One region of the Streptomyces sp. NPDC002701 genome, then DNA from elsewhere that is predicted to be linked to it. Evidence: riboswitches for the same ligand, from Rfam matches in the RefSeq annotation. Region 1 holds a riboswitch; the other holds the start of a gene.
The links. Region 1 has a riboswitch for S-adenosylmethionine ahead of thrC (threonine synthase). Riboswitches for the same ligand answer to the same signal wherever they lie in the genome.

Region 1 (7,293 bases):
AGCGGACCATGCCGATGTGCCAGAGCTGCGGCACGATCGTCCCGCCCGCCGCGTGCACCGCCTCGGCGACCTTCGCCCACCCGGCGAGCTGCTCCTCCCCGTGGAAGCGCGGGATCCGGTCGCTCTGCCCGGCGGACTCGTGGCCCACGTAGGTGCCCTCGGTGACGATCAGACCGACCCCGGCGGCGGCGCGGCGCGCGTAGTACGAGACCACGTCGTCCCCCGGGATGCCGCCCGGCGAGAACGCCCGGGTCATCGGCGCCATGACGATGCGGTTCGGCACGGTCAGTCCGTTGAGGTCGACGGGCCGGGAGAGGAGTTCGGCCGCGCGGGAGGCGGAAGCGGAGACGGAGGTGTCGACAGTCACGTAGAGGCTCCTCGTGGGGTGGAGTGTTCGGTCGGTGAAGCGGTCCAGCCGGTGAAGCGGTCGGTCGGCGGAGCCATGTGCCCGTACGCGCATCCCATTGGGTATGTGCATACGCATGGACCCCACCCGGCAACAACCGCCCCGGCGCCCGACGCATTCCGCCGACCCGCCGCACACCGCAGTGACCCCGGACACGCCGAAGGGCGGCACCCCTGGAACGGGGTACCGCCCTCCTGCACGTACTACGGGTTATGAACTACCGAGCCGGGGCTCAGAAGTCCATGTCACCGCCCGGCATACCGCCACCGGCGCCGGCGCCGGCTGCGGCCTTCTCCGGCTTGTCGGCGATGACGGCCTCGGTGGTGAGGAACAGCGCGGCGATGGAGGCGGCGTTCTGCAGGGCAGAGCGCGTGACCTTCGCCGGGTCGATGATGCCTTCGGCGATCATGTCCACGTACTCACCGGTCGCGGCGTTCAGGCCGTGGCCGACGGGCAGGTTGCGGACCTTCTCGACGATGACGCCACCCTCGAGACCACCGTTGACGGCGATCTGCTTGAGCGGGGCCTCCAGGGCGAGCTTCACGGCGTTGGCGCCGGTCGCCTCGTCACCCGTGAGCTCGAGCTTCTCGAACACCGAGGAAGCCTGGAGCAGAGCCACGCCACCACCGGCGACGATGCCCTCCTCGACGGCCGCCTTCGCGTTGCGAACGGCGTCCTCGATGCGGTGCTTGCGCTCCTTGAGCTCGACCTCGGTGGCGGCACCGGCCTTGATGACGGCCACGCCGCCGGCCAGCTTCGCCAGACGCTCCTGGAGCTTCTCGCGGTCGTAGTCCGAGTCGGAGTTCTCGATCTCGGCACGGATCTGGTTGACGCGACCGGCAACCTGGTCCGCCGAGCCCGAGCCGTCGACGATCGTGGTCTCGTCCTTGGTGATGACGACCTTGCGGGCACGGCCCAGCAGGTCCAGACCCGCGTTCTCCAGCTTGAGGCCGACCTCCTCGGAGATGACCTCGCCGCCCGTGAGGATGGCGATGTCGCCGAGCATGGCCTTGCGGCGGTCACCGAAGCCCGGAGCCTTGACGGCGACGGACTTGAAGGTGCCACGGATCTTGTTGACGACCAGCGTCGACAGCGCCTCGCCCTCGACGTCCTCGGCGATGATCAGCAGCGGCTTGCCGCCCTGCATGACCTTCTCGAGGAGCGGGAGCAGGTCCTTGACGTTGGCGATCTTCGAGTTGGCGATCAGGATGTACGGGTCGTCGAGGACGGCCTCCATACGCTCCATGTCGGTGGCGAAGTACGCCGAGATGTAGCCCTTGTCGAAGCGCATACCCTCGGTGAGTTCCAGCTCCAGACCGAAGGTCTGGGACTCCTCGACGGTGATGACGCCTTCCTTGCCGACCTTGTCCATCGCCTCGGCGATGAGCTCGCCGATCTGGGTGTCGGCGGCGGAGATGGAGGCCGTCGAAGCGATCTGCTCCTTGGTCTCGACATCCTTGGCCTGCTCAAGGAGGGCACCGGAGACGGCCTCGACGGCCTTCTCGATACCGCGCTTGAGAGCCATCGGGTTGGCGCCGGCGGCTACGTTGCGCAGGCCCTCGCGGACCAGCGCCTGGGCGAGAACGGTCGCCGTGGTCGTTCCGTCGCCCGCGACGTCGTCCGTCTTCTTGGCGACTTCCTTGACCAGCTCGGCGCCGATCTTCTCGTACGGGTCCTCGAGCTCGATCTCCTTGGCGATGGAAACACCATCGTTGGTGATCGTGGGGGCGCCCCACTTCTTCTCGAGGACGACGTTGCGACCCTTGGGACCAAGGGTGACCTTGACGGCGTCGGCGAGCTGGTTCATCCCGCGCTCGAGACCGCGCCGTGCCTCCTCGTCGAACGCGATGATCTTGGCCATGTGAAGTGGTCCTCCCGGACTGGGGTGGAATCTCCAGGACCGCGCCTGCGCCCGCGACGGACGGCCTGCCGACCTCGTGGTTCCTTGCCCCACCCGGCCTGCGGGCCTCACCGACCCGGTCCTCGTTGTCACTCTCACCTTCAGAGTGCTAACGCAATGATTAGCACTCGACCCATGAGAGTGCAAGCGCCTCTCGATGATCCCCAGGTGAGAACGGGTGCGACACCCGGGCACCCGGCCACCCAGGGCACCCGGCGACCCCGCGCCTCGCGTCCCGCAGGTCCTGCGCCCCGCCTCCCGCGCCGCGGCATGCCGAAGGGCTCGCACCCCGTGAGGTGCGAGCCCTTCGGAAGAAGAACGTCGCTGCAGTAAGTCGGCGCGTGCTTCAGCCGGTCGCCAGACGGACCATGTCCGCCTGCGGCCCCTTCTGGCCCTGCGAGATCTCAAAATCGACCCGCTGACCCTCTTCCAGGGTGCGGTAGCCGTCCATCTGAATCGCGCTGTAGTGGACGAAAACATCCGCACCACCGTCGACCGCGATGAAGCCGTACCCCTTCTCCGCGTTGAACCACTTGACGGTGCCCTGAGCCATGCCTAACTCCCCTATTACTGGCCCTTGCACAGACCCGCACTTCGCGGATCCGGGTCAGACCTCACCCCCCAACGGTTGGGGGTGTGCGCCGGAACGCGTCGACCGCGGCTGAATGTATCTGTCCAACTGCCGTCTGCAACAGGTCAATCCGACGAGAATTCTGGGCGCGGCCGATCGGCGATATGTGAAGGATTCACGAAGATTCAGGGCAACTCGGGCCCCACGAATGCCATAAACGGCTCAAAAAGGCCGGGCACTTTGGCTGCTTCTGGTCGGGCTCCGGGCGCGATCTCATATGCGCCGGACCGACGGAGTGCAGCAGCTTCCCCAACTGTACCGCGCTCAACCATACAGAATTGCCCCCTCCGCTTCTCTCACGGAGGGGGCAATTCGATGAACTCTGCGTGTCGGGAATTACCGAGGGTAATTCCGGCCGCCGGACCGGTTTCGGCCCCGGTGGCCGGGAGGCGCGGCCGGGGGCCCGCTCAGCCGCCGGCGACCGCCGGGATGATCGAGACCCCGGCGCCGTCCGGCGTCGCGGTCTCGAGCCCCTGCTCGAACCGGACGTCGTCGTCGTTCACGTACACGTTGACGAACCGCCGCAGCTTGCCCTGGTCGTCCAGGACACGGGCCGCGATACCGGTGTGGTTCTTCTCCAGATCGGCGATGACGTCGCCGAGGGTCGCCCCCTCGGCATCCACCTCGGCCTTGCCGCCGGTGTAGGTACGCAGAATGGTCGGGATGCGGACGTTGACACTCATGGGGACCTCCGGTCGGGTGCGGAGCGCCCGATAGGGGCGCGGGGAACTGCGCGGCCGGCCAGCCGGCCCGCAGGTGTCGGACGACGGTCAGGAACCGAGCCCGGCCTCGTGGAAGGAGTCGAGGTTCGGGCGGATGGTCGCGGTGAGTCCCGTGTCGGAGGCCACCGCGTCCAGAGTCTTCAGCCCGTCCCCCGTGTTGAGGACGACGGTCGTCAGGCTGGGATCGAGCAGCCCGCTCTCGATCAGCTTCTTGGCGACCCCCACGGTCACCCCGCCGGCGGTCTCCGCGAAGATCCCCTCGGTCCGCGCCAGCAGCTTGATCGCGTCGACGATCTGCTCGTCGTCCACGTCCTCCACGGCCCCGCCCGTCCGGCGGGCGATGTCGAGCACGTAAGGACCGTCCGCCGGGTTGCCGATCGCCAGCGACTTGGCGATCGTGTCCGGCTTCTGCGGCCGTACGACGTCGTGCCCGGCCTTGAAGGCGACGGACACCGGCGAGCAGCCCTCGGCCTGGGCGCCGAAGATCCGGTACGGCTTGTCCTCGACGAGGCCGAGCTCGATCAGCTCCTTCAGCCCCTTGTCGATCTTCGTGAGCTGGGAGCCGGAGGCGATCGGCACGACCAGCTGGTCCGGCAGCCGCCAGCCGAGCTGTTCGCAGATCTCGTACGCCAGGGTCTTGGACCCCTCCGCGTAGTACGGCCGCAGGTTGACGTTGACGAAGCCCCAGCCCTCGCCGGCCGGGTCGCCGATCAGCTCGGAGCAGAAGCGGTTCACGTCGTCGTAGTTGCCCTCGATGCCGACGAGCTCGCCGCCGTAGACCGCGGCCATGACGACCTTGCCCTGCTCCAGGTCGTGCGGGATGAACACGCACGAGCGGAAGCCGGCCCGCGCGGCGGCGGCACCGACCGCGCCCGCGAGGTTGCCGGTGGAGGAGCAGGAGAGCGTGGTGAAGCCGAACGCGCGCGCGGCCTCCAGCGCCTGGGCGACGACACGGTCCTTGAAGGAGTGCGTCGGGTTGCCGGAGTCGTCCTTGACGAAGAGCTTGCCGGCGTCGACGCCCAGCTCGCGGGCCAGGTTGTCGGCCTGGACGAGCTTGGTCCAGCCGGGGTTGATGTTGGGCTTGCCGGCGACGTCCGCGGGGACGGGCAGCAGCGGCGCGTAGCGCCAGATGTTCGCGGGGCCCGCCTCGATGCGCTTGCGGAGTTCCTCGGTGTCGTAGTCCGAGAAGTCGTACGCGATCTCCAGCGGGCCGAAACACTCCTCGCAGGCGAAGACCGGACCGAGCGGGACGCGGTGGCCGCACTCACGGCAGGACAGCGCGGCGGCCGGGCCGAGGTCGACGGAGTTCGCAGCGGGGGTGGGGTTCGTGGTGCTTGCATTCGTGGTACTTGCAACAGTCTGCGCAGCCATGGAGGCGAGGCCCTTTCTCCTCATCTTCCTCACGGCGCACTTCGCCGTGAGACGGATTTGGCACCTTCCCTAGCCGGGAGCCTCGCTGCGCTGATCGACGATGATCAGGACGAGACCGGCTGGAGGGTTGCCGGGGCTTCAACGGGCCGTATCCCTCTGCCCCTCTGGATGAGCGGTATTCGATTGTGGTGTTTCGCGTGCTGTGTCGCCGTGCTTTTGGTTGTCCACGCAACGACCCCCGACATGCGATGGTCATCAGCGTTGCTCAAGACTGTAACCGAAGGGCTGGATGGTGGAGAGAGCCGTCCGAACCGCGAGATGACCGTCACACCGGTCCTCCGTCTCGGCGGACCCCCGCATCCCGATGAACGCAAGGGAGAGCCGCACGTGCTGGAAGACGTCGAGCGCTGGCTGAGCACGCGCTCCTGGTCCGTCGAGGACCGTCCGCTCAAGAAGATCCTCGCCGCGAAGCGGGCCACCGGCTCGACGGTGAGTGTCGTACTGCCCGCGCTCGACGAGGAGGAGACCGTCGGCGAGATCGTCACCGTGATCCGCCGTGAGCTGATGAGCGCCAGGGTGCCGCTGGTCGACGAGGTGGTGGTGATCGACTCGGGGTCGACGGACCGTACCTCCGAGGTCGCCGCCGCCGCGGGGGCCCGTGTCGTGCACCGGGACCGGATACTGCCGCGCATCCCGGCCGTGCCCGGCAAGGGCGAGGTGCTGTGGCGTTCGCTGCTCGTCACCCGCGGGGACATCGTGGCCTTCGTCGACGCGGACCTGAAGGAGTTCTCGGCGGACTTCGTCTCCGGGATCGTCGGACCGCTGCTCACCGATCCCGGCGTGCACCTGGTGAAGGCGATGTACGACCGCCCGCTGGGCTCTGCCGCGGGGCAGGGCGGCCGGGTCACGGAACTGATGGCGCGCCCGCTGCTCAACATGCACTGGCCGCGGCTGGCGGGCTTCGTCCAGCCGCTGGGCGGGGAGTACGCGGCGCGCCGCTCGCTCCTGGAGCGGCTTCCGTTCCCCGTCGGGTACGGGGTGGAGCTGGGCATGCTGGTCGACGCGCTGCACCTGGTCGGCCTGGACGCTCTCGCGCAGGTCGACGTCGGCGTCCGCAGGCACCGCCACCAGGACGGGCAGGCGCTCGGGCGGATGTCCGCGGCGATCTACCGCACGGCGCAGGTGCGGCTCGCCCGCGGGCACATGATCCGACCCGAGCTGACCCAGTTCGAACGCGGCCCACACGGCTTCGAACCGCGCACACACTCGGTGGACATGGAGGAACGCCCCCCGATGACGGACATAACGGAATACCACACCCGCCATGCAGCCTGACCCCCACCACCGCGCAACCTTCAAGGGGCGCGGGGAACGGCGCAGTCTTTGAGGGGCGCGGGGAACGGCGCAGGTTTTCAGGGGCGCGGGGAACTGCGCAGTCTTTTGGGGGCGCGGGTAACGGCGCGATCAACCCCCACCGGCCGGCAGGCACCCCCACCCACGGCGAGTGGAACGTTTGAGCGGATAGCCCTGCGGCTAGATTTCGAGTCATGGCTTCCACGCACGGCACCCACCCCGTCCTCGTCGCGTCCAACCGCGGCCCGGTCTCGTACACGAAGGACGAGTCCGGAGAGCTCACGGCCAAGCGCGGCGGCGGCGGTCTCGTATCGGGGCTCTCCGCCATCGGCCCCGACGCCGGCGCCCTCTGGGTCTGCTCGGCCCTAGGCGACGGCGACCGCGAAGCCGTACGGCGCGGCGTCGGCGAGGACGGCGTCCGGATGCTCGACATCGACGCGGACACCCACGCGGCCGCCTACAACGGCATCGCGAACTCCGCCCTGTGGTTCGTCCACCACATGCTCTACCAGACCCCCCTGGAGCCCGTCTTCGACGCGGAGTTCCGGCGCCAGTGGGCGGCCTACGAGACGTACAACCACGCCTTCGCCGAGGCACTGGCCGAGGAGGCGGCGGACGGCGCCGCGGTCCTCGTCCAGGACTACCACCTGACGCTCGTGCCGCGGATGCTCCGCGAACTCCGCCCCGACCTGCGGATCAGCCACTTCTCGCACACGCCGTGGGCCCCGGTGGACTACTTCCGGCTGCTCCCGGACGACATCGCGGCGAAGGTCCTCGACGGGATCCTCGGCGCCGACCGGGCCGCGTTCCTGACCCAGCGGTGGGCGGACGCGTTCACCGCCTGCTGCGAGACCGTCCTCGGCCCCGACGCCCTGGCGGACACCCGGATCGGCGTGCACGGCCTCGGCGC
Region 2 (7,293 bases), on a different contig from region 1:
AAGGTGCTGGCCGACCGGAGACGACTGGTCGTGATGCTGGCGCTGCTCTTTCCGACCGTGATCCTTCTGTCGGCGGTGGCGACCCTGATCGGCGCGGGCGCACATCTGATCACGGTGTCGGTGCTGTGGGAGACGACCGGGGAGCGTATCGACTTCACCCAGTGGCTGCTGCTCGGTCTGCCGCTGGCCGTGGTGTCCTCCCATCTGGCGGCCGAGACCGTGCTGCTGACGACCACCCGGTGGGCGGACCGCCGAACTCCCGTACGCGTCACGGCCGACGACATCCAGCAGCACAGCGAGCAGCCGGTCACCGGCCCCTGGTCGCCCGCCGAGTCGCGCTGCGCGCTGCTGCTCGCCACGGTGGTCGTGCTGTGGTGCAGCGAGCCGCTCCACCAGGTGTCCCCCGCCGTCGTCGCCCTGATCGGCGCGGTCGTCGCGGCCTCACCCGCCCTCGGCACGGTGCGCCTCAAGGACGCCCTGCGGACCGTGCCCTGGTCGCTGCTCCTGTTCATGGCCGCGACGATGGCGATGGGCGTCGCACTCGCCGACTCGGGGGCGGCGCGGTGGCTGGTGTCCGGCCTGCCCGCGGACGTGGACCCGTGGCTCTTCCTGGCGCTGGTCGTCGTGGTGAGCACGGCGGCCCACCTCGTGCTCCAGTCCCGCTCGGCCCGCTCGTCCGTCCTCGTCCCGCTGGTGGTCGCGGCGGCCGTGGGCGCGGGCGTCAACCCGGTGGCCGCCGCGCTGGCGTCCACCGCGGCGGCGGGCTTCTGCCACACCCTGCCGGCCTCGGCCAAGCCGGTCACGCTCTTCGCCGACCTGCCCGGCACACCGACGTACACCCCGCGCGACCTGCTGCGCCTGTCCGCGGTCCTCGCCCCGCTGACGGCCGCCCTCGTCCTGCTCTTCGCCCTCGCCGTGTGGCCGCTGCTCGGCGTCCCCGTCCTCACCCCCTGAAGCACCGAAGCTCTGAAGGAGCCCTGTTCATGCTGACCCGTTTCGCCGTCGCCCCCAGCGGTTTCAAGGAGTCCCTGTCCGCCCCGGCCGCGGCCGAGGCCATCGCGGCGGGCGTCCTGCGTGTCGTCCCGGACGCCGAGGTCGACCTCATCCCGCTGGTGGACGGCGGCGAGGGCACCGCCAGGGCCCTCGCCTCGGCCACCGGCGGCCGGCTGGTGGCCCTGCCCGCCACCGGCCCGCTAGGCGAACCCGTCGGGACGCACTTCGCGCTGCTCGGCGCGGGCGGCACGGCGGTGGTGGAGATGGCGGCCGTGGCGGGCCTCTCCCTCGTCCCGCACGGCCTGCGCGACCCGGGCGCCACCACCACGTACGGCGTGGGCGAGCTGATCGGCGCGGCCCTCGACAAGGGCGTACGCCGGGTGCTCGTCGGCTGCGGCGACTCCGGTACGTCGGACGGCGGCGCGGGCGCCCTCCAGGCGCTCGGGGCCCGGCTGCTCGACGCGGACGGTTTCGAACTCCCGCGGGGTGGCGGGGAGCTGGTGCGTCTCAGCCGTATCGACCCGTCGGGCCTCGACCCCCGGCTCGCGGACGTGGAACTGCTGGTCGCCTGCAATCCGTACAACGTGCTCTGCGGTGAACTGGGCGTGGCCCGGGTCTTCGGTCCGCAGAAGGGGGCGCCGCCCGCCCAGGTCGAGCTGCTGGCGGACGGCCTGGAGAACTGGGCCCGCGTCCTCACCCGGGACCTCCGTGTCACCGGCGACCTGTACGGCGGCGCGGGTACGGGGGCCTCCGGCGGTCTGGGCGCGGGTCTCGCCGCTCTCGGCGCCCGGCTCCTCCCCCGCTTCGAGGTGCTCCTGGACCATCTCGACCTGGACGCCCGGCTGGCCCGCGCCGACCTGGTCCTCACCGCCGAGGGCTCCCTGGACCACCAGACCCCGCGGGGCAAGGTCCCGGCGGAGGTGGCCCGGCGGGCCAAGCTGCACGGGCGCCCGGTGCTGGCCCTGGCGGGCACCCTCGGCGAGGGCGCGCACACCGTGCCCGGCGTGGACGCCTGCAGCGGGATCCTGCCCGCCCCGATGGCGCCGGCCGAGGCGTTCCTGCGCGCCGGGGAGCTCCTCACCGACGCGACGGAGCGGGCGCTGCGCATGGTGGTGCTCGGCGCCCGGCTGCCCGCCGGGCCCCGGCCTCAGACGGCCGGACCGGTGCCCGAACGGGTCCCCGCGGGGTTCTCCGTACCGGCGTCCGGGACGCACCGCCCGTCCTCCGTACGGTAGTTCCAGCGGGCGCCGTCCGTGACGAGCTCCTTCACCGCCCGCAGGAACCGCTCCACGTGCTCGTCGGGGGTGCCCGCGCCGAAGCTGACCCGGATGGCGTTCAGCGACTTCTCGCCGGGCGCGGCCTCGGGGGCGCCGCACTCGCCCTGGGACTGCGGGTCGCTGCCGAGGAGCGTACGGACGAGGGGATGGGCGCAGAAGAGGCCGTCGCGGACGCCGATGCCGTACTCGGCGGAGAGCGCGGCGGCGAAGTGCGAGCTGTTCCAGCCGTCGACGACGAAGGAGATCACGCCGACGCGCGGGGCGTCGTCGCCGAAGAGCGAGAGCACGCGGACCTCTGGCACCTCGGCGAGGCCCCGGCGGACGGCGTCGACGAGGTGCTGCTCACGGGCGACCAGCGTGTCGAAGCCGGCCTCGGTGAGGGCCTTGCAGGCGGAGGCGATGGAGTAGGCGCCGATGACGTTGGGCGAGCCGGCCTCGTGCCGCGCGGCACTCTCGTGCCACTCGACGTCGACCCCGCCGTCCGTACGCCGCGACACCTTCCGCGAGGCGCCCCCGCCGGCGAGGTACGGGGCGGCCTCGCGCAGCCAGTCGAAGCGCCCCGCGAGCACACCGGAGCCGAAGGGCGCGTACAGCTTGTGTCCGGAGAACGCGACCCAGTCCACGTCCAGTTCCCGTACGGACACGGGGTGGTGGGGCGCGAGCTGGGCCGCGTCGAGCACGATCCGGGCGCCGTGCGCGTGGGCGGCGGCGGCCAGTTCCGTCACGGGCCACAGCTCGCCGGTGACGTTCGAGGCGCCGGTGACGCACACGAGGGCCGGCCCGTGCGGGTCGCGTCCGGCGAGTGCCCGCTCCAGCGTCGCGACGGCCTCGGCCGGGGTGCGCGGCGCGTCGAGGTACGTGACGCGGGCGTCCTGCCACGGCAGCAGGGACGCGTGGTGCTCGGTCTCGAAGACGAAGACCTGGCAGCCGGCCGGCAGGGCGGTGGCGAGGAGGTTCAGGGAGTCGGTGGTGGACCGGGTGAAGACGACCTCGTCGTCGTCGCGGCAGCCGAGGAACTCCGCGACGGTCCTGCGCGCGTTCTCGAAGAGGTCGGTGGAGAGCTGGGAGAGGTATCCGGCGCCCCGGTGCACGCTCCCGTAGTACGGGGCGTACGCGGCCACGTCGTCCCACACCCGCTGGAGGGCGGGGGCGCTGGCGGCGTAGTCGAGCGCTGCGTAGGTGACCTCGCCACCGGTCACGAGCGGGACGGTGACGTCGCGGCCGAGCACCGGCAGGGGCTCGGCGGTGCCGGTGGCACAGAGGGCGGTCCGGTCGGCGGCAGCGGTGGAGACAGACATGGCGAGCTCCTGTGGGGCAGGCGGAGTCACTGCGCGAGCGGGCGGGCGGCTCGGCACAGGGAAGTGAACGGGAAGGGGGTACGCGGAGGTGGGGCTCGGCGCCCTATCGCATTCGCTTGCTCATGAAAGGCTCCCTCGAACGACCAGGACCCCTGGTGTCTCCGCCCACTGAGCGGCGAGGGGTCCGCGCTTGCCGTAGACCTCACTGCCTACGACCTGGTCTTCACCCGGGGCACCCCGCCACGGACGGAGGGTTGCCGGACAGTCGGCCGGGGCCTCATGACTGTCACTCATGACCTGCCAGAATCCTGCCATACGATCACCACGACGCAACCCGGTGTCCGCGATGCGGGACGAGAATCGCGGTCGGACGCGGGCACGTCGTGGCTGATCGCGCAGTTCCCCGCGCCCCTGGGTACCTGAGGGCGCGGGGAACTGCGCGACAAGCCCCCACCGGCCCGCGGACGACGTACTACGAGTTGGACGCGGCCACCCACCGCTCAAGCACCTTCAACGCGGCGCCCGAATCGATCGCCTCCGCGGCGCGAGCCATCCCCGCCCGGATCTGGTCCGCGAGCGAAGCGGAACCGGGCGACAGAGCCACCAGCGCGGCGGCCGAGTTCAGCAGCACCGCGTCCCGCACGGGCCCCCGCTCACCCCCCAGCAACCGCCGCGCGACATCCGCGTTGTACGAGGCGTCGGCCCCCCGCAGCGCCTCCACCGGCACCAGGTCGATCCCCACGTCCCGCGGGTCGAAGCGCTCCTCACGCACCGCCCCGTCCCGTACGACCCACACCCGGGACGTGGACGTGGTGGTCAGCTCGTCGAGGCCGTCGTCGCCGCGGAAGACGAGCGAGGAGTTGCCGCGCTCGGCGAGGACTCCGGCCACGATCGGTGCCATCGGCGCGTGCGCCACCCCGACCGCCTGCGCCCGCACCCGCGCGGGGTTGGTGAGCGGGCCGAGGAAGTTGAAGGTCGTGCGGATCCCCAACTGCCCCCGCGCCGCGGCCACATGGCGCAGCGCCGGATGGAACTTCACCGCGAAGCAGAAGGTGATCCCGGCCTCCTCGGCCACCTCGGCCACCCGCCGCGGTGTCAGCTCCAGATTGACGCCGAGCTTCTCCAGCACGTCCGAGGCACCGGACGCGGAGGACGCCGCGCGGTTGCCGTGCTTGACGACCTTGGCACCCGTACCGGCGATGACGACGGCCGACATCGTGGAGATGTTGACGGTCTTCGCGCCGTCCCCGCCCGTGCCGACGATGTCGACGGTCTCCCCCGGCACCTCGATCACGTTGGCGTGCGCGTACATCGTGCGGACCATGCCGGAGATCTCGTCGACGGTCTCGCCCTTGGCGCGCAGGGCGACCGCGAACCCGGCGATCTGGGCGTCGGTCGCCTCGCCCCGCATGATCAGGTCCATCGCCCAGGCCGTGTCGTCGGCGCCGAGGTCGCGCCCCTCCAGCAGGCCGTTCAGGAGGGCGGGCCAGGAACGGCCCGCCGCGAAGTCGCCTCCAGCGGGGGTCACAGCACTCATCTGCCGCTCCTGGGTTCGTGTTCGTGGACGTGGGTCCACCCTATCCAGCCCCCGGGACGGCAAAGAGCCCCGTCCATCGAATGGACGGGGCTCCTGCCGTGGCGAACGGGGCGGGGATCAGTGGTGGCCGTGGCCGCTCGTGATCTCCTTGTACTCCTCGGCGGTGGGCTTCGGGATCTGGCTGTCCTCGCCGTAGTAGGCGTTGCTCAGCTTGGCCCGGAGCTTCTGCGGGGCCTTCACCTTGCGCTCGACACCGTTCTCGTCGACCGCGGGGCCGATCTCGGCCGGCTTGTACTGCTCGTGCGCCGTGAGGGTGTGCATGGCCTCCTGGCTGAGCGGCTCGTGCACCTCGACGAACTCACCGTGCGGCAGGCGCTTGATGATGCCCGACTCGCGGCCGTGCAGCACCTTGTCCCGGTCCCGGCGCTGCAGGCCGAGGCAGATCCGCTTGGTGACGACGAACGCGATGACCGGTCCGACGAAGAAGCCGATCCGGACGAACCAGGTGACCGCGTTGATCGACAGATGGAAGTGCGTGGCGACGATGTCGTTGCCACCACCGATCAGCATGATCATGTACGCGGTGACCCAGGCGACGCCGAAGGCCGTACGGGTCGGGGCGTTGCGCGGCCGGTCCAGGATGTGGTGCTCGCGCTTGTCCCCGGTGACCCAGGACTCGATGAACGGGTAGAGCGCGATGATCGCCAGGAAGAGGCCGAAGACCACCAGCGGGATCAGCACACCGAGGACCAGGGTGTGGCCCCAGAAGTTGATCTCCCAGCCGGGCATGGCCCGGATCAGCCCCTCGGCGAAGCCCATGTACCAGTCGGGCTGGGCGCCCGTGGACACCTGGTCCGGCCGGTAGGGCCCGAGGACCCAGATCGGGTTGATGGACGCGACCGCGGACAGCATGGCGATGAACCCGAAGACCAGGAAGAAGAAGCCTCCGGCCTTGGCCATGTAGACCGGCAGCAGCGGCATGCCGACGACGTTCTTGTTGGTCTTGCCGGGACCCGCGAACTGGGTGTGCTTGTGGTAGAAGACCAGGATCAGGTGGCCGACCACGAGCCCCAGCATGATGCCGGGCAGCAGCAGGATGTGGATCGAGTAGAACCGCGCGACGAAGTCGCCGCCCGGGAACTCCCCGCCGAACAGGAACATCGAGATGTACGTGCCGACGATCGGCATCGACAGGATGGCGCCCTGGGTGAAGCGGACACCGGTGCCGGAGAGCAGGTCGTCCGGGAGCGAGTAGCCGGTGAACCCGGTGAACATGCCCAGGACGAACAGCAGGAAGCCGAACAGCCAGTTGATCTCACGCGGCTTGCGGAACGCGCCGGTGAAGAACACGCGCATCATGTGCACGAACATGCCGGCCAGGAAGACGACGGCCGCCCAGTGGTGGATCTGCCGGATGAGCAGACCGCCGCGGACGTCGAAGCTGATGTCCAGCGTGGAGGCGAACGCCTCCGACATCAGCTGTCCCTGGAGCGGGACGTAGCTTCCGTGGTACTCGATCTCGTTCATCGAGGGGTGGAAGAACAGCGTCAGATACACACCCGTGAGGATGATGATCAGGAAGCTGTAGAGGCAGATCTCGCCCAGCATGAAGGACCAGTGGTCCGGGAAGATCTTGCGCATGTTGGCCTTGGCCAGGGAGTAGATCCCCAGCCGGCCGTCGGCCCAGTCGGCGACCCGCTCGCCGGCCGGGGCCTTGTCGCGGGAACGCCCCGGCGCGTCGGCGCCCGAGGGGTTCGGAGTGGTCGTAGTGCTCATCCGCGCTCCCAGAATGCAGGACCGACGGGCTCTTCGAAGTCGCCGAGCGCCTCGAGGTAGCCCTCGTCGTTCACACCGATACGCAGCTGCGGCAGGGCGTGACCGGCCGGGCCGAAGATCACTCGGGCACCGTCGGAGAGGTCGAAGGTGGACTGGTGACAGGGGCAGAGGACGTGGTGCGTCTGCTGCTCGTACAGGGAGATCGGGCAACCGACGTGGGTGCAGATCTTCGAGTACGCCACGATGCCCTCGTGGGACCATTCGAGCTCACGCTTGTCCTTGATGTTCTCCGGCTGCAGCCGGACGATCATCAGGGCCGCCTTGGCGATCTCGACCTGGAACTCGTGGTCGTGCTCCTCCAGGCCCTCGGGCTTGGCGAAGGTGAGCGAGCCCACGGCGACGTCGGAGGGGC

Region 2: another riboswitch for S-adenosylmethionine. It lies ahead of ACFYXC_RS04000 (aminotransferase class V-fold PLP-dependent enzyme); the one in region 1 lies ahead of thrC (threonine synthase).

Annotation. Positions count from the first base shown of each region.
Region 1 is NZ_JBIAQL010000015.1:110,355-117,647, forward strand. It holds gene ACFYXC_RS30285 (NADH:flavin oxidoreductase) at 1-367, opposite strand, end outside; gene groL (chaperonin GroEL) at 639-2,267, opposite strand; gene ACFYXC_RS30295 (cold-shock protein) at 2,653-2,859, opposite strand; gene ACFYXC_RS30300 (ubiquitin-like small modifier protein 1) at 3,345-3,620, opposite strand; gene thrC (threonine synthase) at 3,708-5,030, opposite strand; SAM riboswitch class I at 5,048-5,205, opposite strand; gene ACFYXC_RS30310 (glucosyl-3-phosphoglycerate synthase) at 5,418-6,365, shown strand; gene ACFYXC_RS30315 (trehalose-6-phosphate synthase) at 6,578-7,293, shown strand, end outside.
Region 2 is NZ_JBIAQL010000001.1:938,135-945,427, reverse strand. It holds gene ACFYXC_RS04010 (SLC13 family permease) at 1-954, shown strand, start outside; gene ACFYXC_RS04005 (glycerate kinase) at 984-2,228, shown strand; gene ACFYXC_RS04000 (aminotransferase class V-fold PLP-dependent enzyme) at 2,141-3,568, opposite strand; SAM riboswitch class IV at 3,750-3,866, opposite strand; gene trpD (anthranilate phosphoribosyltransferase) at 4,041-5,105, opposite strand; gene ACFYXC_RS03990 (cytochrome bc complex cytochrome b subunit) at 5,223-6,881, opposite strand; gene ACFYXC_RS03985 (Rieske 2Fe-2S domain-containing protein) at 6,878-7,293, opposite strand, start outside.